DNA from 2 places in the Viridibacillus sp. FSL E2-0187 genome. Region 1 is predicted to be linked to the other one. Evidence: predicted binding sites of a transcription regulator. Region 1 holds the regulator's gene; the other holds the start of a gene.

Region 1 (11,130 bases):
ATTCTTAACTACTTCTTTTGAAGTTTCTGTTACAGTATCTTCATTCTGAGGTTTCTTTTCTTTATTTTTCTTAAACCAGTCAGGTACTTTTTCTTCTCGCCCACCGCTGTAGCGTTTTTTCGTTGCAGGTTTTTGCTCAGCTGTTTTCCATTCCATATACTGCTTATGCTCTTTACGCGCTAAGTCCATTGCTTCTTTCGTCGTTTTCACACCTTTTCGAATCCAATGTGAGGCAATCTTTTCGACATAGTTTTTAGTTAGCTTCATGTCGGTACGTAAAAGAACATACTGAAGTAATGCATTTACAACACCAATTGGCATTTGATATTGCAGGACAAGATTTTGAGCAAGCTGAATGTCTGCAGGAATTGGTTCTTTCCCATCTGCGATATCACGCAAGACATCAATTGGAGCAGTTGTTTCTAGGTAATGAATCAATAACTCTTCCTTCGTCTGCAAAGCTTGTTCTTTTGTATTCTTTTTCTCTGCTTCATTAACTGCTGTTTGGAACGCTTGTTGCATAGCAGGTGGTTCTGTTGAAACAGTCAATTTGTAATAATCAGCTGCCGATTTCTTTAATCTTGACTCCGTTAAAGTCATATGATCATCTAGCGCAAGCATAACAACTTTTTGCATATCTAACGGTGTTAAATGATATAAAAAAGCTAACTTTGCAATTGTTGCATTCGCTTCAGCAGTAAGAGCTGAAGATGGTACAAGTTGTTCTGACAATCCAGCTCTAAGTAAAGAAAAGTCGAAATCCTCGTAGTTAAATGGTAGTTCTTTAGGTTTCTCTTTTTCCTTTACTGTCTGCTCATTCTCAAAGGATGGTAAATGATGCTGCACAGGACGATAAACATCTGTAAATGTTCTTGACACTTCCTGATAGCCATCATTTGATGGACCCTTCTGAACGAATCGTTGGCGCAATTGTCTATAGGCTTGTTCACCAATTTTGCTAAATAAAAACATGGATAATAAGGGATCATTAAAAAAAGCTGATGCTTCTAAAGGAGGCATCACGTCGTACATAAATGAGCGTACATCCTCGGAATCTTTACGCCAAGTACGCATTAAACCAATAGCTTCTAATGCGATGCGCGACTCGAAAATCTTTGCGATCGGCATATCAAGTGAGTTCATTAAATGGTAATGTGATAATTCAGCTTCAGTCGTACTTTCCCCTTCAGCCCAAAGCATAAAGTACAAGCTAATGGGTTCAGCACCTATTAACGGCTGGTATAGCAACGTAATAAGCTGGCGATCGTAACTAGATACGGGAAATGGCATTCGAATGGACAATCGATCAACGGGCTGTAGTTCTTTATATAAATGCACCACGATCACCGTCCTCCATATCGCATTTATTTGTCATCGGATTGTCTTTCTATTAATTCTTTTAATTCATCAATAAAGACATTGATATCTTTAAATTGACGATATACAGAAGCAAACCTTACATAAGATACTTCGTCAATTTTCGCAAGTCGATCCATAATCATTTCCCCGACATCTTCTGTTTTCACTTCTGAGTTACCGATTCTACGTAGATCTTGTTCTATAGCAAATACTAATTCCTCTAATTGATTAAGGGCTACTGGACGCTTTTCACACGCTCGGATAAGACCTCGCAAAACTTTTTCACGGCTAAATTCCTCACGTGAGCCGTCTTTTTTCACGACGATCAACGGCATTTCTTCTACTTTTTCAAACGTAGTAAAACGATATGCACACGATTCACATTCTCGGCGTCTACGGATTGCTTTATTGTCATCTACTGGTCTTGAATCAATTACCTTTGTTCCATTAAACTGACATGCTGGACATTTCATATTTTTTCTCTCCTGATTGCAAAACATTTTAGTTTATCTATTATATCAAATAATGCTTTAAAAAATCGAAAAAATGCAGTGGAAATTCTCAGATGTATGATAAAAATACTGTTTTCAGCCAATATAAGGTCGATACTAACAGAAAAAACAGACATATGTTCACAGTTACTTGATGTTTTTTTCTATTCTTAAACTAAAAAACCCTTTCTAGTACACTACTAGAAAGGGCCATATTATATTAAAATTAAGCGTTTACAGAAGCCATAAGAGCAGCTGCAACTTTTTTCGTTAAATCTACGACACGTGTTGAATAACCCCACTCGTTATCGTACCAAGCAAGCACCTTCACTTTACGACTACCGATTACCATTGTAGTTAGGCCATCGATTGTAGCTGATGCTGGGTTTGTATTAAAATCTACTGATACCAATGGTTCCATTGTGAAGTCTAAGATTCCTTTTAGTGAACCAACTGATGCAGCTTTGAACGCTTCATTCACTTCTTCAACCGTAACATCTTTGTTTAAATCTACCACTAAATCTACTAATGAAACATTTGGTGTTGGAACACGAAGTGCCATACCATGTAACTTGCCTTCTAGTTCTGGTAATACTAGGGTTAGAGCTTTGGCAGCTCCTGTAGAAGTAGGGATAATTGAAGCCGCACAAGCACGAGCACGACGTAAGTCTTTATGTGGGTTATCAATATTTTTTTGATCATTTGTATATGAATGCACAGTTGTCATTAAACCGTTGTCGATGCCAAAAGTATCATTTAATACTTTTGCAACTGGCGCAAGACAGTTTGTAGTACAACTTGCGTTTGATATTACATCATGTTTTGTAAGGTCTAATTTTTCGTCATTAACACCCATTACAATTGTTACATCTTCATTTTTCCCAGGTGCTGTTAAAATAACTTTTTTAGCTCCTGCTTCTAGATGCAATGCTGCTTTTTCACGAGCATTGAATTTACCTGTTGCTTCGATAACGATATCAACATTCATTTCTTTCCAAGGTAAGTTCAAAGGATCACGTTCACTAATAAGTTCGACACGTTTACCATTTATGATTAGGGCTTTTTCTTCAAATTGAACATCCCCATCAAATCTTCCGTGATTTGTGTCATACTTAATCAAATGTGCTAACGTTTCAGCCGGGTAACTAGCATTAATTGCAACAATATTTAAATCATCTTGAAGTATCGCTTGACGGAACACCATGCGGCCAATACGGCCAAATCCGTTAATAGCAATAGAAACTGTCATGAATAATATCCTCCTGTAATTGCGTTATACTTATTTTATTAATTCGAAAATTAGTATAACACATTTTAGAGAAAGTAAAACCTATTATGATGAACATTTAAAAGTTAGTGAATTCTGATTTTTCTAAAATGCATTATTTAAGTACATTCCACTTAATTAATATTTTATGCAATTGCTCTCTCGTTGATTCGAGCGATTTATTATTATATATTACTGCATCAGCACCTTTTTCCTTTTCTGATAACGGAAGTTGAGAACTAATTCTGGCCTTAGCATCTTTTTCAGATAAATTATTTCGTTCCATTAAACGCTTTAATTGTGTTTCTTCTGTGACAGATACAACTAAAATCTTCTCAACGAAATGTTGAAGGCGACTTTCAAATAATAATGGGATATCCATTACAATATCTTTTGCACCATTTTCTAGTAACTCATCACGTTGACGAAGCATTTCTTGGCGAATAGCCGGATGAATAATATCATTTAACGTTTTACGTGCTGCAGGTTCATGGAAGATAATATCCCCTAGTTTAGGACGATTAAGTGTACCATCATCCAGCAGCACTTCTTCGCCAAATGCTTCCACTATTTGTTTTAGCGTTTCTGTTCCAGGTTCAACTACAACACGCGCTACTAAATCAGCATCAATAATAGGCAAATTTAACTCTTTTAACATTTCTGCTACTGTACTTTTACCACTCGCAATACTTCCAGTTAATCCAATAATCATCTATATCACACCTTTAATGTTGGCAATTTGGGCAATAAACTGAGTTTCTGCCACCAATTATCTTTTGTTTAGTATCACCATTACAAGTCGGACAAGTCTTTTTCCCATACATTTTCAATCGATGTTGCATACTACCCGCTTCACCATTAATATTTCGGTAATCCGAAATGGTCGAACCACCAACATCAATACTTTCTTGCAAAATATGAACAATTGTCTTAAAAAGTTCAATTTTACGTTCCTTACTGATTCGTGACAATTTACGTGCAGGATGAATATTCATTTTAAACAGCGCTTCTGTTGCATATATATTCCCGCAACCTGCAATCACATGTCCATCCATAATGACTTCTTTAACCGCCTTATTTGCATACTTCGTTAGATTTACTTTCTCAAGAAAATGAGATAGCGCTTCATCTGAAAAAGGTTCAGGAGCCATTTCAAGAAGTGGTGGATGCTCTTCTAGCTCATGTAAAAAGCGCATTTCACCAAAACGGCGAATATCCGAATAGACAAGCCAGTTGTGATCATCAAATTGGATTAATATATGCGCATGCTTTAGAAATTTCTCTTCTGTAATATCACTAAGTTGCGATACATGGAACCATGCGCCCGTCATCCCTAAATGGTTGACGAGCAAATATGGGTTCCCTTCTTTCTCCAAGTGGAAAAATATATATTTAGAGCGACGTTCAATGCTTTTAATAGTCATTCCTTCAATCGCTTGTTTAATAACCTCTGAAATCGTCACATGATAAATCGTTTTACCTGTAACGACCGGTTGTAATGAACGCACCACACCTTCTACTTCTGGTAATTCCGGCATGCGATCACTCCTTTATTTTGTATCATACCAAGTTGGACCAAATGCAAAATCGGCTCTAAGTGGTACATTGAGTTCGAATGCTTTCCCCATTACTTCTGGAACTAATTTTTCAAGAATAGGAATTTCCTCTTTTGGTGCTTCGAAAATTAACTCATCGTGCACTTGGAGAAGCATTTTTGTTTGTAAATTTTGCTCTTTTAACGCCATTGCCATATCTATCATTGCTTTTTTTATAATATCGGCTGCACTACCTTGAATTGGCGTATTCATAGCAGTACGCTCAGCAAAACTACGTAAATTGAAGTTTGAACTTTTCAGGTCTGGCAAATAGCGACGACGATTTAAAATAGTTGTCACATATCCTTTTTCCTTCGCTTCTTCCACGATAGTTTTCATATAGTCTTGTACACCCGGGAAGCTAGCAAAATAACGTTCAATAAAATCTGCGGCTTCTTTACGTGTAATATCTAAGTTTTGAGATAGACCGTAATCACTAATTCCATAAACAATTCCAAAGTTAACTGCTTTTGCTGCTCGACGCATATCCGATGTTACTTCCTCTTCAGATACGTGGAATACATTCATCGCTGTATTTGTATGAATATCTGAACCATTTTGGAAAGCATTGATTAAGTTTTCATCACCACACATATGAGCCAATACACGTAACTCAATTTGTGAATAATCGGCTGCAAAAAGAAGCCATTCTGGATTTGAAGGAACAAATGCTTGGCGGATTTTACGACCCTCTTCAAGTCTTACAGGAATATTTTGCAAATTCGGATCTGTAGAACTTAAGCGCCCAGTTGATGTTAATGCTTGCTGGAATCTTGTATGAATTTTTTGATCTTCTTCGTGAATTTCTTTTAATAATCCTTCAATATAGGTTGATTGCAACTTTCCAAGCTGACGGTACTGTAAAATATGACGAATAATTTCATGTTCTGGCTCTAGTTTTTCTAATACATCCGCTGCTGTTGAATAACCTGTCTTTGTTTTCTTAATCACAGGTAATCCCAATTTTTCGAACAAAATAACCCCAAGTTGTTTCGGTGAATTTATGTTGAAGGCTTGACCAGCAATTGAATAAATATCTTCTTCAATTGTTTTTAGTTTCGTTGTTAAATCATGCCCCATTTCAACAAGTCGTTCACGATCTACTGTGATACCTTCGCTTTCCATTTCACTCAATATGGAAGCAAGTGGTAATTCTAATTGTTTATACAGCTCAAATTGTTCATTTTCTCGAAGAAGTTGTTCTAATTTCGGCTGCAAAATGAATACGGCATTAGCTTTACGACAAGCATGCTCCGCCACAGATTCTATTGCCGGAGTGGCTTTCTTTGCACCTTTACCATATACATTGTCATTGGATAATACATCAGTATAACCAAATTCTCTTGAAATCGTTGCAACATCATCAGAAGGTATAGCGGGATTCACAATATATGCCGCTAAGAGCATATCGAATTCTACTCCTGCTAATTTAATACCATCACGTAATAATGCGGCTTGTGCGGCTTTTGAATCGACCATATACTTCTTCTTTGAAGCATCTTCTAACCACTCTTTTAATAATACTGATGCCATTGCTTTGTCGTAAGGAATATAATATGCTTGCTTATCATCCACTAATGCAATACCAAATCTGTCGCAAGTATGATAGTGCTCATCAGCAAGTTCAATATGTACAGCCATTGCATCTTGTAACTGCTCTGCTGATACATCTTCTAATATAGAGAAAGTTAGTTCCTTTGTTGTTGTTGCTTCTGATTGAAATTCACTTTTTTCAATTAATGATTTAAATGATAAATCTTGCCATAAAGAAAACAACTCATCTACATTTGGACCATCGTACACTAAGTCATCAAGTGTAATAGTAATAGGTGATTGACAATCAATCGTCGCTAATTGTTTGCTCATTTTCGCTTGCTCTTCATTGGTCGTAAGTTTTTCTTTTAACTTTGCTCCACTTACTTGTTCTACATTTTCATATAGTTCTTCGATTGTTGGATATTGTTTTAATAATTTGATGGCTGTTTTTTCACCGACACCAGGTACACCAGGTATATTATCTGATGCATCACCCATTAGACCTTTCATATCGATAATTTGCTCTGGCGTTAAGCCATATTTTTCTTGAATATGATCCGGTGTATATTTTTCAATATCCGTCATACCTTTACGCGTAATATAGACAGTTGTATTATCAGATGCAAGCTGCGTTAAGTCTTTATCTCCACTAACAACGATTACTTGTAGCTTTTGTTCTTCAGCTTTTTTACTTAAAGTGCCGATAATATCATCTGCTTCGTACATTTCCAGTTCATATTGTTTAATACGATACGCATCTAATAATTTACGTAAATACGGGAATTGCTCTGATAATTCAGGTGGTGTTTTCTGACGCCCACCTTTATATTCTCCGTATGTAGAATGACGGAACGTCGTTTTACCAGCATCAAATGCAACAAGCATTTTTGTTGGTTTCTCCTCTTCTAATATTTTCTGTAACATCGTAGTAAAGCCATAAACGGCATTTGTGTGAATACCGCTATCATTTGTTAATAATGGTAATGCAAAAAATGCTCGATAAGCTAAGCTATTGCCATCTAAAAGTAGTAGCTTTTCCTTTGTCATATATACACTCTCCTCTTACATTTTCTCTATTTTGAGCTGTTTGCTTTATATGTTATTATGCACGGAATTTCTTTTTTCCTAAACGTCAAAAAGCCGTCTCCTCCTTCTATCTTACCACGCGTGTAAGTAGAAAGGAAAATGACGACTGATGAAAATACGAAAAAATGTTCGTATTATATATTTACTATATTCTGCTCTTTAAATTCTAAAAAAGAATCTAGGATAACCTAGATTCTCGCTTCCAAAAACACTGGTTGAAGGGGGCTTCGAATATTATATTAACAAAGGATTATGAAGAGTATATATATAAATTGTAAACGTTGTGTTAATTTGGTTGTTTTTCCGGCAAAATAACACGCATTGTCGTTCCTTTACCAACTTCACTCTCCACTTGAATTTTACCGTGGTGCGCCTCTATTAGATGCTTCACAATTGCAAGACCAAGACCTGTTCCACCAGAATTACGACTACGTGCTCGGTCGACACGGTAGAAACGTTCAAAAATTCTTGGGATTTCAGGTTTTTCAATTCCAATTCCCTCATCGATTATTTCAATGACACCACTTTTATTTTGTTCATATAATTTTACTTTAATTTTCGTATTCTCTGGTGAGTAAGTAGTTGCATTTGTCATTAAATTCATCACTACCTGAATTAATCGGTTTTCATCACCTTCAACTACAACATCCTGCTCAATTTCCGCTTCGAAAGATATGTTTTTTTCCTCAAGACGCGGCACTGTCATTTCAGTCGCCCTTACAATTATATCCTTTAGACTTGTACGCTCAATATTGACAGTAAAACCATGCTTTTCAATTTTCGATAACTCAAGCAAATCTAAAATAAGCATCTGCAGGCGATTACTCTCTTTATTAATAATTTCTAAGAAGGATAATAATGTACCTTGGTCTTTGTAAGCACCGTCTAATAATGTTTCTGAAAAACCTTTTATCGATGTGATAGGGGTACGTAATTCATGCGATACGTTTGCTACAAAATCCTTGCGTATTTGCTCAAGTTTTTTCAATTCCGAAATATCGTGCATGATAATTACAATTCCCAGCCAGTGACCGTGTTCTCCTATTACCGGCGCACCATATACTTCCATATGGTGGAATTCTTGTTGGATTTCTATTTGCATTTGTTTACGATATGTTATTTCTGTCATAAAGACGTGATCAACAAATTGCTCTAATTCATTCGGTAATCCTAATTCGCGGAAAACCTGTTTATAAACTGTATCATGAGGCACATCGAATAACTCCAAAAACACTTTATTAACAATAGATACATGCCCTTCCTTACCAATCATTATTAGTGCACTACCCATATTTTCTATCAGCGTTTTTAGACGTTCTTGCTCCATCTCGCGAATCATCATAATATCTTGCAAGTTACGAGCAAGTACATTAACCGCATTACTTAGTTGTATCGTTGGTGATTCTACATTTTCATATGCCCTTGCACGATAATTTCCTTTTGCCAACTCTAACGCTGTATTTGTTACATTATCTATAGGTTGAGCCAAATTCTTTATTAAGCGCGAAGTAATAACCATAAGTAGTATAAAGGTTATTATCAAAGTGACAATAAGCATAATCCATAGACGAATTCTTATATCCGATAATTCATTTCCGCCAAAATCAAGCGGCAGGGCATTTATTATAGCCTGTTCTTGATCTCCAGTTAAATCAATACTTTGCTTTTCTATTGCACGTAAAATATTTTCATGTGATCGAATGGAATTAGAGCGTATAGAATCCTCTACATATACAGGAAAAAGCTGGCCTAGTATAAAACCAAGACCAGCTAACGCTGTACCATACAGAAATCCAAAAGCAATGAGCAACCTAATTTTAAGAGTTTTCATCATAGCTTCGGCTCCTCAAATTTATAGCCTAAACCTCTTATTGTTTTAATGAATTTTGGTTTCCGACTATTTTCTTCAATTTGTTCACGTAAGTGACTAATGTGTACATCAACAATCCGCGTATCTCCTGCAAAATCATAATTCCATACAGCACTTAATAGCTGATCGCGAGTTAACACACGATTTTTATTTTCTAATAAATAGACAAGAAGTTCAAATTCTTTTGGAGTGAATTCTAACACTTCCTCTCCTAAGAAAGCTTCAAATCGATCAGGTAATACTTGCAGTTGTCCAAATGAATAGGTTTGTTCAACATGCTCTTCTTCTTCCTTCACTACTTCTGCCACTTTAGAACGGCGTAATACCGCTTTAACCCTAGCCATTACTTCACGCGGACTGAATGGCTTTGTCATATAATCATCTGCTCCAAGCTCAAGACCAAGTACTTTATCGAACTCATCGTCTTTTGCTGTTAACATAATAATTGGTGTATTGATTTTCTTAATGCGTAGTTCTTTACAAACTTCCATGCCGTCCATTTTAGGTAACATTAAGTCTAATAAAATTAAATCTGGCTTTTCCAAAATCGCTTTGTGTAAGCCATCTTTCCCATCGTTTGCAACTACTACTTCATATCCTGCCTGTTGGAGATTGTATTGTAATAATGTTGCAATTGAAATTTCATCTTCTACTACAAGTATTTTATATGTCATGTTTTTTCCCCCGCAATTGATTTGAAACCCCCATTTCAAACCTTTGCTACTAGATTTCTTCTTTCTTGTTTACAGAATCATCTTGTTCACGATTCGGCGGATTTACTGTCACTTTACCTTGCATAACTAGCAAGCCTTCATCATTACGTCCTTCAATATTCACAGTTACTTCATTAAGCTCTATATTCACTGCGGTTACTTCAAGTAAAATATGAATCGTATCATAATGATATACTGGTTGCGGATATTCAAATTGTTGCGAAGTAATATAAGAACCAGGACCCGGAATATATTTTGAAATAGCTGATGTTACTACACCATTCAACATGATTGTAGGTACTACAGGTTTTTGAAAACTAGTCTGTGAGGTAAAGTCATGTTGTATGTATAGAGGATTACTGTCATTGGTTAAGCCGAGATATAATAGTAAGTCTTTATCTTCGATTTTCTCTGTTAGCTGTAATGACTCGCCAACAGACAACTCTTGAATTTTTCTACCTAACTTTCTCTTCTTGCCAAGTAACACAATATTCCCCCTTAAATAATTTGGTATTTCAATAGTATCAATAATCAGTAAAAAAAGACAGTATGATTGCATACATATATTATATAATCTGAATTTTTTTATATCAAAAAAAAAAAACGAGTAGGTAACAACCTGCTCGTTAATAAAGTATATTAAGCAAGAACTTTCATAACGTTTTTAACTGCTTCTGCAGAGTTATCTAAAGCCTCTTTTTCTTCAGTTGTTAAATCTAATTCAATAATTCTTTCGATACCGTTAACACCAAGAATAGTTGGTACACCAAGGTAAATATCATTGTAACCATATTCGCCTTCTAAGTAAGCGATTGATGGTAATACACGACGTTGGTCTTTAATTATTGCTTCAGTCATTTCAACTAACGCTGCAGCTGGAGCATAGTAAGCAGAACCGTTACCAAGAAGGTTTACTATTTCAGCACCACCGTTACGTGTACGAGTAACGATTTCTTCTAAACGCTCAGGAGCGATTAGTTTTTCTAGTGGAATACCACCAGCGAATGAGTAGCGAGTAAGCGGGACCATAGTGTCACCATGACCACCAAGAACAACACCAGTAATATCTTTAACTGAGATGTTTAACTCTTCTGCGATGAATGCACGGAAACGAGCTGAATCAAGAACACCCGATTGACCGATAACGCGGTTTTTAGGGAAACCAGATTCTTTGTAAACTGTGTAAGTCATTGCATCAACTGGGTTTGTTAAT
Region 2 (11,130 bases), 370 kb from region 1:
TTCGGACAGAAAACCGTTCACTAAAACAGATTGTTGAATATACAGCTTTTCAAATAAAACGTCTAAAAGGCGAATGAAATATGTAATCAATCTATTTAATGTTCGTCTATAAAGTATTTTACAAAAGTTATTGCATGATACCCCTATTCAATGTTAGGATATAGACGAGACGTATTGTTATAGAACAATGACATAGAAATACTACCAAGATTCCATCTTGGGCGGATGATTGTACGGGGAGAGAACGTCTGGAGACGTCGCCGAAGGAGCAAATAACAAAAGTTATGAATCTCTCAGGCAAAAAGACTCGTACGGGACGCAACTCTGGAGAGAGCTGTATTGATTACAGCCACCAAAGAGGACAGCCGTAATGGTAAAACTTTCAGGTGCATGGACAGAGAATCCTTATTATAGGATTTCTCTGTCCATTTTTTTATGTCCTAAACAAATGAGGAGGAAGATTAGTGGCAAATGAATTAAAAAGAACGCCTTTATTCGAAGAGTATTCGAAGTATGGTGGGAAAACAATTGATTTTGGTGGTTGGGAATTGCCTGTTCAATTTTCTTCTATTAAAGCCGAGCATGAAGCAGTTCGCACAAAAGCTGGACTATTTGATGTATCTCATATGGGTGAAATCTTCGTTGAAGGTTCAGAAAGTTTAGCTTACTTGCAAAAGCTTGTTACTAATGATGTATCGAAAATTGCCATTAACCAAACACAGTATACTGCGATGTGCTATGAAAATGGTGGCGTTGTAGATGACTTACTCATTTATAAATTAGCAGAAGATCGATATTTATTAATCGTTAATGCGTCGAATATTGAAAAAGACTTTGAGTGGATGAAGACGTTAGTTTCAGGTGATGTGAAGTTAACAAATGCATCTAATGAATACGGTCAATTAGCATTACAAGGTCCACTAGCAGAAAAAGTATTACAAACATTAACTGAAACGCCTTTACAAGACATTAGACCTTTCCGTTTAGAGCAAAATGTATCGATTGCGGGTTATGACACGATTACTTCTCGTACTGGTTACACAGGTGAAGACGGCTTTGAAATTTATGCAGCACCAGAAGCTATCATTGCTTTGTGGGGCAAAATCTTAACAGCAGGAGAAGCTGATGGTGTAGTACCATGTGGTTTAGGTTCACGTGATACATTACGTTTTGAGTCTTGCTTACCGCTATACGGTCAAGAATTATCAAAAGATATTTCACCACTTGAAGCGGGTATTAATTTCGTTGTGAAATTAAATAAAGAAGTAGATTTCGTTGGGAAATCGGCATTACAAGCTCAAAAAGAAAATGGCGTACCACGTAAGAGTATTGGTATCGAAATGATTGATAAAGGTATTCCACGTCACGGTTACCCAGTGTTTAAAGGGGATACTCAAATTGGTGAAGTAACAACTGGTACACAATCACCATTAACGAAACGTAATATCGGTTTAGCATTAATCGATAGTGAGTATGCGGAGCTTGGTCAAGAACTTGAGATTGAAATCCGTAACCGTCGCTTAAAAGTGGTTACTACTGCAACACCATTTTATAAACGCCAAAAATAATTTTCATGAAGAGAGGGTTTTTTCGAATGAAGCATCGGTACTTACCTATGACTGAGCAAGATCAAAAAGAAATGCTAAATGTAATTGGCGTCTCTAATGTTGATGAATTATTCTCAGACATCCCAGATAAAGTTCGTTTTAAAGGAAACTACAACATTAAACCTGCAAAATCTGAATCAGCATTGTTAAAAGAGTTAGCACAACTTTCTAAACAAAATGCAAATAGCGATGATTATGCATCATTCTTAGGTGCTGGAGTTTATGATCACTATAAACCAGTTATTGTTGACCACGTTATTTCACGTTCAGAATTCTATACAGCTTATACACCTTACCAACCTGAAATTTCACAAGGTGAATTACAAGCTATTTTCGAATTCCAAACAATGATTGCAGAATTAACAGGCATGGATTTAGCAAACTCATCTATGTATGATGGTGGGACAGCTCTTGCTGAAGCTGGTATGCTTGCAGCAGCACATACTCGTCGTAAAAAGCTATTAGTTTCTGGTGCGGTTCATCCAGTTTCACATGATGTAGTTAAAACATATGCTCTTGGTCAATCGATTGAAGTAGTAAATGTTCCTTTAAAAGATGGTGTCACTGATCTTGATGCGTTAAAAGAATTAATCGATGCAGATACAGCTGCTGTGATGGTTCAATATCCAAACTTCTACGGTCAAGTAGAGAACGTACAAGCAATTGCGAACTTAATCCACGACGCAAAAGGCTTATGTATCGTATCTTCTAACCCATTAGCACTTGGTATTCTAACACCTCCAGGTAAAATGGGTGCGGATATTACTGTCGGGGATGCTCAACCATTCGGTATTCCAGAAAGCTTTGGCGGACCACACTGTGGTTACTTCGCTGTTACAAAAAAATTAATGCGTAAAGTACCTGGCCGTTTAATTGGTGAAACAATTGATGATGAAGGTCGTCGTGGTTATGTATTAACTTTACAAGCACGTGAGCAACATATTCGTCGTGAAAAAGCGACTTCAAATATTTGTTCAAACCAAGCGTTAAATGCACTTGCAGCTTCAGTTGCAATGACAGCTCTAGGTAAAAAAGGTGTGCAAGAAATTGCTACTCAAAATATTTTAAAAACACACTATGCTAAAGAAGCTTTTGAAAAAGCAGGTTTCACTGTAGCTTATAAAGGTGCACATTTCAACGAGATCGTTGTGAAGTGTAATACATCTGTTTCTACTATTAATAAGGGACTTTTTGAAAAAGGCATTATTGGCGGCTTTGATTTAGGTAAAGTAGATGCAGAACTAGAAAACCATGCACTAATCGCTGTTACTGAACAACGTACAAAAGAAGAAATCGATGCACTTGTGCAAGAAATGGGGGCTCTCCATGCATAACGACAATCAACCACTTATTTTTGAACTTTCAACAGAAGGTCGCGTAGGCTATAGTTTATCAGAGCTTGATGTACCGACAGTAGATTTAGCTGCTATCTTACCAAGTGAATTTATTCGTACAGAAGAAGCGGAACTTCCTGAAGTATCAGAACTTGATATTATGCGTCATTATACTGCGCTATCTCGCCGTAACCACGGTGTAGATTCAGGTTTCTACCCACTTGGTTCATGTACAATGAAATATAACCCGAAAATTAATGAATCAGTTGCACGTTTTGCAGGTTTTGCTAATATTCACCCATTACAAGATGAGTCTACTGTGCAAGGTGCACTTGAGTTAATGTATGATTTACAAGAGCACTTAATCGAGATCACTGGTATGGACGAAGTAACGCTTCAACCAGCTGCTGGTGCACATGGTGAATGGACTGCATTAATGATGATTCGTGCATTCCACGAAGCAAACGGTGACTTCCAACGTACGAAAGTACTTGTGCCAGACTCTGCTCACGGTACTAACCCGGCATCAGCAACAGTTGCAGGTTTTGATACAGTAACTGTGAAGTCTGATGAAAATGGTCTTGTAGATTTAGAAGACTTACGTCGCCTAGTTGGGGATGATACAGCAGCGCTTATGTTGACTAACCCAAATACATTAGGTCTTTTTGAAGAACATATTCTAGATATCGCTGAAATCGTGCATTCGGTTGGCGGTAAAGTGTATTATGATGGTGCAAACTTAAATGCGGTTATGTCTAAAGCACGTCCTGGTGATATGGGCTTTGACTGCGTTCACTTAAACTTACACAAAACTTTCACTGGTCCTCACGGTGGTGGTGGTCCTGGTTCAGGTCCAGTTGGCGTAAAAGCAGACTTGATTCCATACCTTCCAAAACCAGTATTAGTGAAAACAGAAGAAGGCTATCACTTCGATTACGACCGTCCACAATCAATTGGTCGTGTGAAGCCATTCTACGGTAACTTTGGTATTAATGTTCGTGCATATACTTATATCCGTTCAATGGGTCCAGATGGTCTTAAAGCAGTAACTGAAAATGCAGTAATTAATGCAAACTATATGATGAGAAGATTAGAGCCTTACTTTGATCTACCATATAACCGTCATTGTAAGCATGAGTTTGTATTAAGTGGAAGCCGCCAGAAAAAACTGGGCGCCCGTACACTTGATATGGCAAAACGACTGTTAGACTTTGGCTACCATCCACCAACAACTTACTTCCCATTAAATGTGGAAGAAGGTTTAATGATTGAACCAACTGAAACAGAATCAAAAGAAACGTTAGACGCTTTCTGTGACGCAATGATTCAAATTGCTAAAGAAGTAGAAGAAACACCAGAAGTAGTACAAAATGCACCACATACAACTGTTATTGGCCGTCTGGATGAAACAAGAGCAGCTCGTAACCCAGTGTTACGATACGAAAGAGAAACTGTAGAAGTATAATATATTCGTATATTGAAAACCTCTAGCACTTTGCTAGGGGTTTTCTCATGATTTGTATATAAATAGCTTAATGAAAAGATCATGTTAGTTATGGAAAAAATCGCTTGGACATAGACAGATGACTTTAAAATTGCTATGCTAACATAAATGCAGTATGAATCAATGTGTGAAAAAAGGGGAGTTTTCATGGCTTACTTTAAAAGTATCAATGATACAACTAATGATCAAAATGACTTACTAAAATCCTTAAAAGAGGATTATCAAGAATATACGGTTGACGAATTAATTTCTGAATTGTACATAAAGCAACAAAAAGAACAAAGTACGTTAATCTATTTCACTCCAGATGCGCATACAAAGGCGCTAATGGAATACGAAAAGAAAATCATTTATGATTTGCTACATAAACATGGTTTAACAAATCTACAAATTTTACAAGAAATCAATAAGCAAAAAACTGTTATAGATTAAAACAGTAAGATTAGAATTCAAACCTGTTTACTGCATATGAAACCTCTTATATTAAGTAATGCAATATAATTATCTCATTACTAATATAGGAGGACTTGACATGAGATAATAGATTAAAAGAATTAGATACTTAGGTATAGTTAGGCAAAAAGCCAAGATGAAAGTCTAAACAATCAAATAGAATTTTTTCAAAGAATCATTGTGAATGTATTTATTATTAGAAATCAAGTGGGAGTATAGTTGATAGCGTAGCATCTAATAGAGCAGTATTTAAGGTGAAAGAACTATTAGGTAAAGGTGAAAATGCCCCACTAGTATGCAATACTAAAAGGATTTTGACTGTAGGGGGAAGCACCTAATGTCTATCAATAAAATAGATGAATATTGGCATAAATATGCTAAAGAAAATGATTTAGATATGACGACTCCAGAGTCATGGATGTTTGGAGATGGCTCCAAAGAAATGGCGGATGATTTAGGGAGTCTAGTTGTGAATGGTATCAAAACAGCAACATGTGCTGCGCATTGTGTATATGAACTTGAAAAAGAAGCAATTCAAAAAGTTGGACAGTATGATATTGTATTAGATGGTAACAATGAACCTCTAGCAATTATAAAATATACAAAAATCGAATTGGTGAAAATGAATGAAGTAACAAGTGATTTTGCAAAGGCTGAAGGTGAAGGAGATTTATCCTATGATTATTGGTATCGGGAGCATGTGAAATTTTTCACTTGGGAGCTCAATCAGTATGATCTTACCTTTAACTCAGACCTAGTGCTTGTTTGTCAAACGTTTAAGGTAATGGATGTTTATCAAAATTATTAAATGCTATTCTAAAAAATACTCTCCCAGAGATTGACTCGACCAATCTCTAGGAGGGTATTTTTTTAGAACCCTATATTTACTTCATTTCTTTCCCATTCATTACGGAATGCCTTTTTACGTTGTTTTTGTAAATCTTTAATGCATTTCTCGTAATCGAGTTTTTTATCATAATGCCAATTTAGAGCGACGGACATATATAATTCATTAAGCTGTGACATAGAAAGTTCTTTTGAAAGTTTAGCAGCATCCATTAGCTCGTCTTCTGTGAATATATGCTGAATATCTAATTTGCGTAAATATGTTGCACGTATTTCAGTTGTAGGATTCATAATCTCATAAGCTCGATCAAATCTTCCTGCACGGTTGATTAATGCAGGGTCGATGCGATCAGGATAATTGGTCGTACCAATTAAAAAAATACCTTCACGTGATTGTGCACCATCGAGTGTATTTAAAAATAAAGAACGTGTATATTCGGGCATAGAGTCAATATCTTCAATAACAAGTATTGCAGGAGCTAAACTTGTTACCATACGGAAGACCTCTTCAATGGATTCACTTGATGTATGCTCAGTAATTTGCCAATAGACAACAGGAGCTGTTACAGAACCTGTAATGGACTTTACAAGCGTAGTCTTTCCGTTTCCTGGTGAGCCATATAATAAGATCCCTCTTTTATAAGGAAGGCCATAATGTTTAAAGAAATTGCCACCTTCTTTAAAAAATTCATCAATTGAACGGAAAATCTCTTGCTTAAGTGAAGGTTCTAAGAATACATCATCTCGAGTGATTTGCTTTCCTTCACCGTAACTTCGCCGTTTAATACCATCATGAACATCAACTAAGTATGTAACGGTTTCCATTAGCATTTGACGTAACTGTTCTTGAACAGCTTCGATAAAATTCATCATTTTTTCCGCACTTGTTGTAAAATAGAAAAACTCTGGCCATTCTGAATCGGAGCGGAATACAGGAATTTGTGTAATAGCTACTTCATAATCAGGGAAGTAGATTAAAGAATTACTAAATGTCTTGATTGATTTTAATTGATTATCTAATTGATCTTCCGAGACAGAATTTAAGACAATACTAGGTAACGCGGCATATATATGACTCAAATTTTCATAGTGGATTAATTCCTTTTCCATCATTTCTAACAAATGATGATGAAATTGTGAATTATTTAGTTCGACAGTCACACCACGAAAATTAGAAGGGTGATATTCATTTAGTTTTTTTGAGATGCGTTCAAAGACCGCGGATACATCGGCGTAGTTAGGGATGTCTTGTCTCAAATCTTCGTGAAAAGTATATAAGAATTTTGGCATTATATTCTCCTTTATGGGCGTTCTTTATTTATAAATAACACATATTTAAATAAGAAAAAAGAGAGCCATTTCTGTTGAAAATAGAAATGACTCTTTTTATTTGCAACGCAATCAAATTATTTCACTTTGATTTTGCCTGTCCAATTTTTGTACCCACCTTGTAATTGGAATACTTGATCGTAGCCTTTTTTCTTTAATAACATAGCAGCACGTGCACTACGTCCTGCATTTTGGCAATACAAGTAAACAGGTTTGTCTGGGCGAATTTCTTTATAGCGTTGACGAAGTTGTGAGGTTGGAACGTTACGAGCACCTAGAATATGACCACCGTCAAATTCTTTTGGCTCACGCACATCTATTAATTGCGCTTTACGATAACCTTCAATAAATTCTTCTTGTGTTAATGTTGTAACTGCTTTTTTGAAACGAAGAGCGTTCACTAAAGCGTATACAATCACCACAAATAAAACAATTGCTAATGTATATAACCAACTCAAATCGTCTTACCCCTTTCTATCTACAGTAATATTATAAAAGAACATGTAGCGATAGTCCAATGAGTTTGTTAAAATAGATAAGTTGATTATAAGGAGGAGACCAAATGAAAACAACATGGTATTTTATTAATTCGGGTCCTTGTAGCCCTGCATTCAATATGGCATTAGATGAAGCACTCCTACATTGGCATAGTAAAGGTTTAATTCCACCAGTAATACGATTTTACGAATGGAATCCAGCAACACTTTCTATTGGTTATTTTCAACGTGCAGAAAAAGATATTGATTTTGAACAATTACATAAATTAAATGTGGGTTTTGTGCGCCGTCCGACTGGCGGTCGTGCAGTCTTACATGAACATGAACTAACATATAGCATCATTGTAAATGAAGACTACCCAGACATGCCTAAAACGGTGACGGAAGCTTATAGAGTATTAAGTGAAGGCTTATTGCTAGGATTCCGAAACTTAGGGTTAGATGCGTATTTTTCTATCCCTGATTCAGAAGAAAAGCGAGCAGATTTAAAAACTCCGAAGAGCGCAGTTTGTTTTGATGCACCAAGTTGGTATGAACTAGTAGTAGAAGGTAAGAAGGTAGCAGGTAGTGCACAAACGCGACAAGAAGGTGTCATTTTACAACATGGAGCGATATTAATCGATCTAGATGATGAAAAATTGATTTCTCTTTTTAAATTTCCTTCGGAAGCTTCAAAAGAGCGTATGCGCAAACATTTACCACAAAAAGCGGTAGCTATTAATCAGTTAGCCCAAAAACCTGTCGATGTTGAAACATGTATATCAGCTTTCCGTAAAGGATTTGAGGACGGATTAGACATAGAACTTGTACCTTACACGTTAACGAAGGAACAAATGGATTTTGTTAATAATTTAGCAAAAACTCGCTATGAAAGTGATGAATGGAATTTTAGAAAATAGTAGTCTTTTTGACTTATTTTAGTTTTGTGAAAATCGAAAAATCGCTTCCAATGTTGTTAAATCAACATTTTGCTCAAAATCACCTTATTTGCTTTTCTTATCAATATATAGTATCGTAATGTCTTGGATAAACACTATATATAGTATTTAAAGCACGATCTAAATAGGGAGGCGAATGATAATGGTACTTGCTTCACAGCATCATAATCAGACGATTAATGTACAACAATTAAATAATGATATTCAACAATTTCCACAAGTTCATGCCATCACAGAGGACATGCATATAACACATAAAGGTGTGTCTCGATTAGTCATGATAGACCGTTATTCTTTTAAAGATACAGAAAAGAAAACGCTAAAAGTAGGGGATTTTGTTGTTTTAACGGTCAAAGCTGACCCTAAATTCCCAGCACGTGGTCTTGGTTATATCGTTTCAATTAATACAGAAAAGAAAACAGCAGAAGTGCTGATTGAAGCAGATTATAGAAGTGCTATTGATGATGATTCTGAACAACAAACAGGAATTGTCACACGTTCTTTAGACGTTATTGAGAAGCCTCTTGAAGTCTTTTACGAACAAATTGCAAAACGTAATGCTACTGGCCTAGCAGCTGTTGAAAAAACAGAAGAGAAACGCCAAGAATGGTATGAAAAATTCTACGAGCAATTAGTGAAGTTAAACTTTATTCCAGCGGGACGTGTTATATACGGAGCAGGCGCAGGAACAGATGTTACTTACTTTAACTGTTACGTAATGCCATTTGTAGCAGACTCTCGTGAAGGCATTAGTGATCACCGTAAACAAGTAATGGAAATTATGAGTCGCGGTGGTGGTGTAGGTACTAATGGTTCTACATTACGTCCACGAAACACGCTTGCTCGTGGTGTAAATGGTAAATCATCAGGTTCTGTTTCATGGTTAGATGATATTGCTAAGCTTACTCATCTTGTTGAACAAGGTGGATCACGTCGTGGTGCACAAATGATTATGTTAGCAGATTGGCACCCAGATATTATTGAATTTATTATTTCAAAAATGCAAAATCCACGTATTTTACGTTTCTTAATCGAAAATACAACGGACGAAACAATCCAACGTCTAGCAAAAGAAAAACTAAAATTCAAACCTTTAACGCAGCAAGAAGAAGCGATGTATCAAGGTATTATTAATTATAAAACGATCCCTGGTGTCGGTGGCTTTAATGAAGCAATTATTCGTGATGCTGAAACGAAATTACGTGACGGCGGAACATACAGCGTGCATAACGCTGAATTCCTAACTGGTGCGAATATTTCTGTAACAATCACAAATGAATTCATGGAAGCTGTAGAAGCTGATGCTGAATTTGACTTACGATTCCCAGCAGTTGAATCATATAATGCTGAAGAAATGAAAATTTATAACGATACATGGCATGAAGTTGGCGATGTTCGTGAATGGGCTGAAATGGGACATGCTGTACGCACTTACCGTAAAGTAAAAGCACGTGAACTTTGGAACTTGATCAATATCTGTGCAACTTACTCAGCAGAACCAGGTATTTTCTTCATCGATAACGCAAACGACATGACAAATGCAAAAGCTTACGGTCAGAAAGTTGTAGCAACAAACCCATGTGGCGAGCAACCACTTGCACCATATTCAGTTTGTAACTTGGCAGCTGTAAACTTAGCGCAATTTGCTCAAAAAGATACGAAAACAGTGGACTTTGAAGCATTAAAAGAAACTGTTCGTGTCGGAGTACGTATGCAAGATAATGTAATCGATGCTACACCATATTTCCTTGAAGACAACAAAGTACAAGCATTAGGCGAACGCCGTGTTGGACTAGGTGTTATGGGAATGGCTGATCTACTTATCTACTGTGAAAAAGAATACGGCTCTGAAGAAGGTAACATCCTTGTTGATGAAATCTTCAAGACGATTGCGACAACAGCTTACGAAGCATCTACTGAACTTGCTAAAGAACGAGGTAGTTTCCCATTCTTAACAGGAGAAACAGAAGCTGAAACATTAGCGCTTCGCAAACGCTTTACTGAAACTGGCTTCATGCAAAAAATGCCTGAGCATATCCGTGAAGCAGTACTTGAAGGCGGTATTCGTAACTCGCACCTACTAACTGTAGCTCCTACAGGTTCTACAGGAACAATGGTTGGCGTTTCTACTGGATTAGAACCATACTTCTCATTTACTTACTACCGCAGTGGTCGTCTTGGTAAATTCATTGAAGTAAAAGCTGATATTGTACAAGAATATTTAGCTGCTAACCCAGATGCAGATGAAGCAAACCTTCCTGAATGGTTTGTAACTGCTATGGAATTAGCTCCTGAAGCACACGCAGATGTACAATGTATTATCCAACGCTGGATTGATAGCTCAATCTCTAAAACAGTAAACGCACCACGTGGTTACACTGTAGATCAAGTTCAAAAAGTGTATGAACGCTTATACAACGGTGGTGCTAAAGGTGGTACGGTTTATGTTGATGGTAGCCGTGATTCACAAGTACTAACTCTAAAAGCAGAAGAAAACGTTATGGATGAGGACACTCTACAAGAAGAACAAGTGACTGAAAAACGTCCAGTTGTTTTAATCGATACAATTCAAGACTTACGTTCAACAAACGTAACAATCGGCTCTGAAGTCGGTAACACATG

The links. Region 1 encodes NrdR, which represses ribonucleotide reductase genes. Its sites were predicted from a motif close to AACACNATATATNGTGTT; they were not measured.
Region 2: MHH85_RS04620 (vitamin B12-dependent ribonucleotide reductase) is a predicted target of NrdR. The motif match lies at 8,600-8,617, and genes of this name have one in related genera.

Annotation. Positions count from the first base shown of each region.
Region 1 is NZ_JBBOVG010000001.1:581,176-592,305, reverse strand. It holds gene MHH85_RS02840 (replication initiation and membrane attachment family protein) at 1-1,341, opposite strand, end outside; gene nrdR (transcriptional regulator NrdR) at 1,365-1,832, opposite strand; gene MHH85_RS02830 (glyceraldehyde-3-phosphate dehydrogenase) at 2,077-3,099, opposite strand; gene coaE (dephospho-CoA kinase) at 3,233-3,829, opposite strand; gene mutM (bifunctional DNA-formamidopyrimidine glycosylase/DNA-(apurinic or apyrimidinic site) lyase) at 3,843-4,655, opposite strand; gene polA (DNA polymerase I) at 4,668-7,295, opposite strand; gene pnpS (two-component system histidine kinase PnpS) at 7,621-9,165, opposite strand; gene MHH85_RS02805 (response regulator transcription factor) at 9,165-9,878, opposite strand; gene MHH85_RS02800 (MaoC/PaaZ C-terminal domain-containing protein) at 9,928-10,404, opposite strand; gene mdh (malate dehydrogenase) at 10,557-11,130, opposite strand, start outside.
Region 2 is NZ_JBBOVG010000001.1:951,389-962,518, forward strand. It holds gene MHH85_RS04575 (shikimate kinase) at 1-77, shown strand, start outside; glycine riboswitch at 226-319, shown strand; glycine riboswitch at 323-400, shown strand; gene gcvT (glycine cleavage system aminomethyltransferase GcvT) at 465-1,568, shown strand; gene gcvPA (aminomethyl-transferring glycine dehydrogenase subunit GcvPA) at 1,595-2,941, shown strand; gene gcvPB (aminomethyl-transferring glycine dehydrogenase subunit GcvPB) at 2,934-4,406, shown strand; gene MHH85_RS04595 (hypothetical protein) at 4,593-4,877, shown strand; gene MHH85_RS04600 (ASCH domain-containing protein) at 5,236-5,706, shown strand; gene MHH85_RS04605 (ATP-binding protein) at 5,769-7,034, opposite strand; gene MHH85_RS04610 (rhodanese-like domain-containing protein) at 7,151-7,531, opposite strand; gene MHH85_RS04615 (lipoate--protein ligase family protein) at 7,636-8,469, shown strand; gene MHH85_RS04620 (vitamin B12-dependent ribonucleotide reductase) at 8,645-11,130, shown strand, end outside.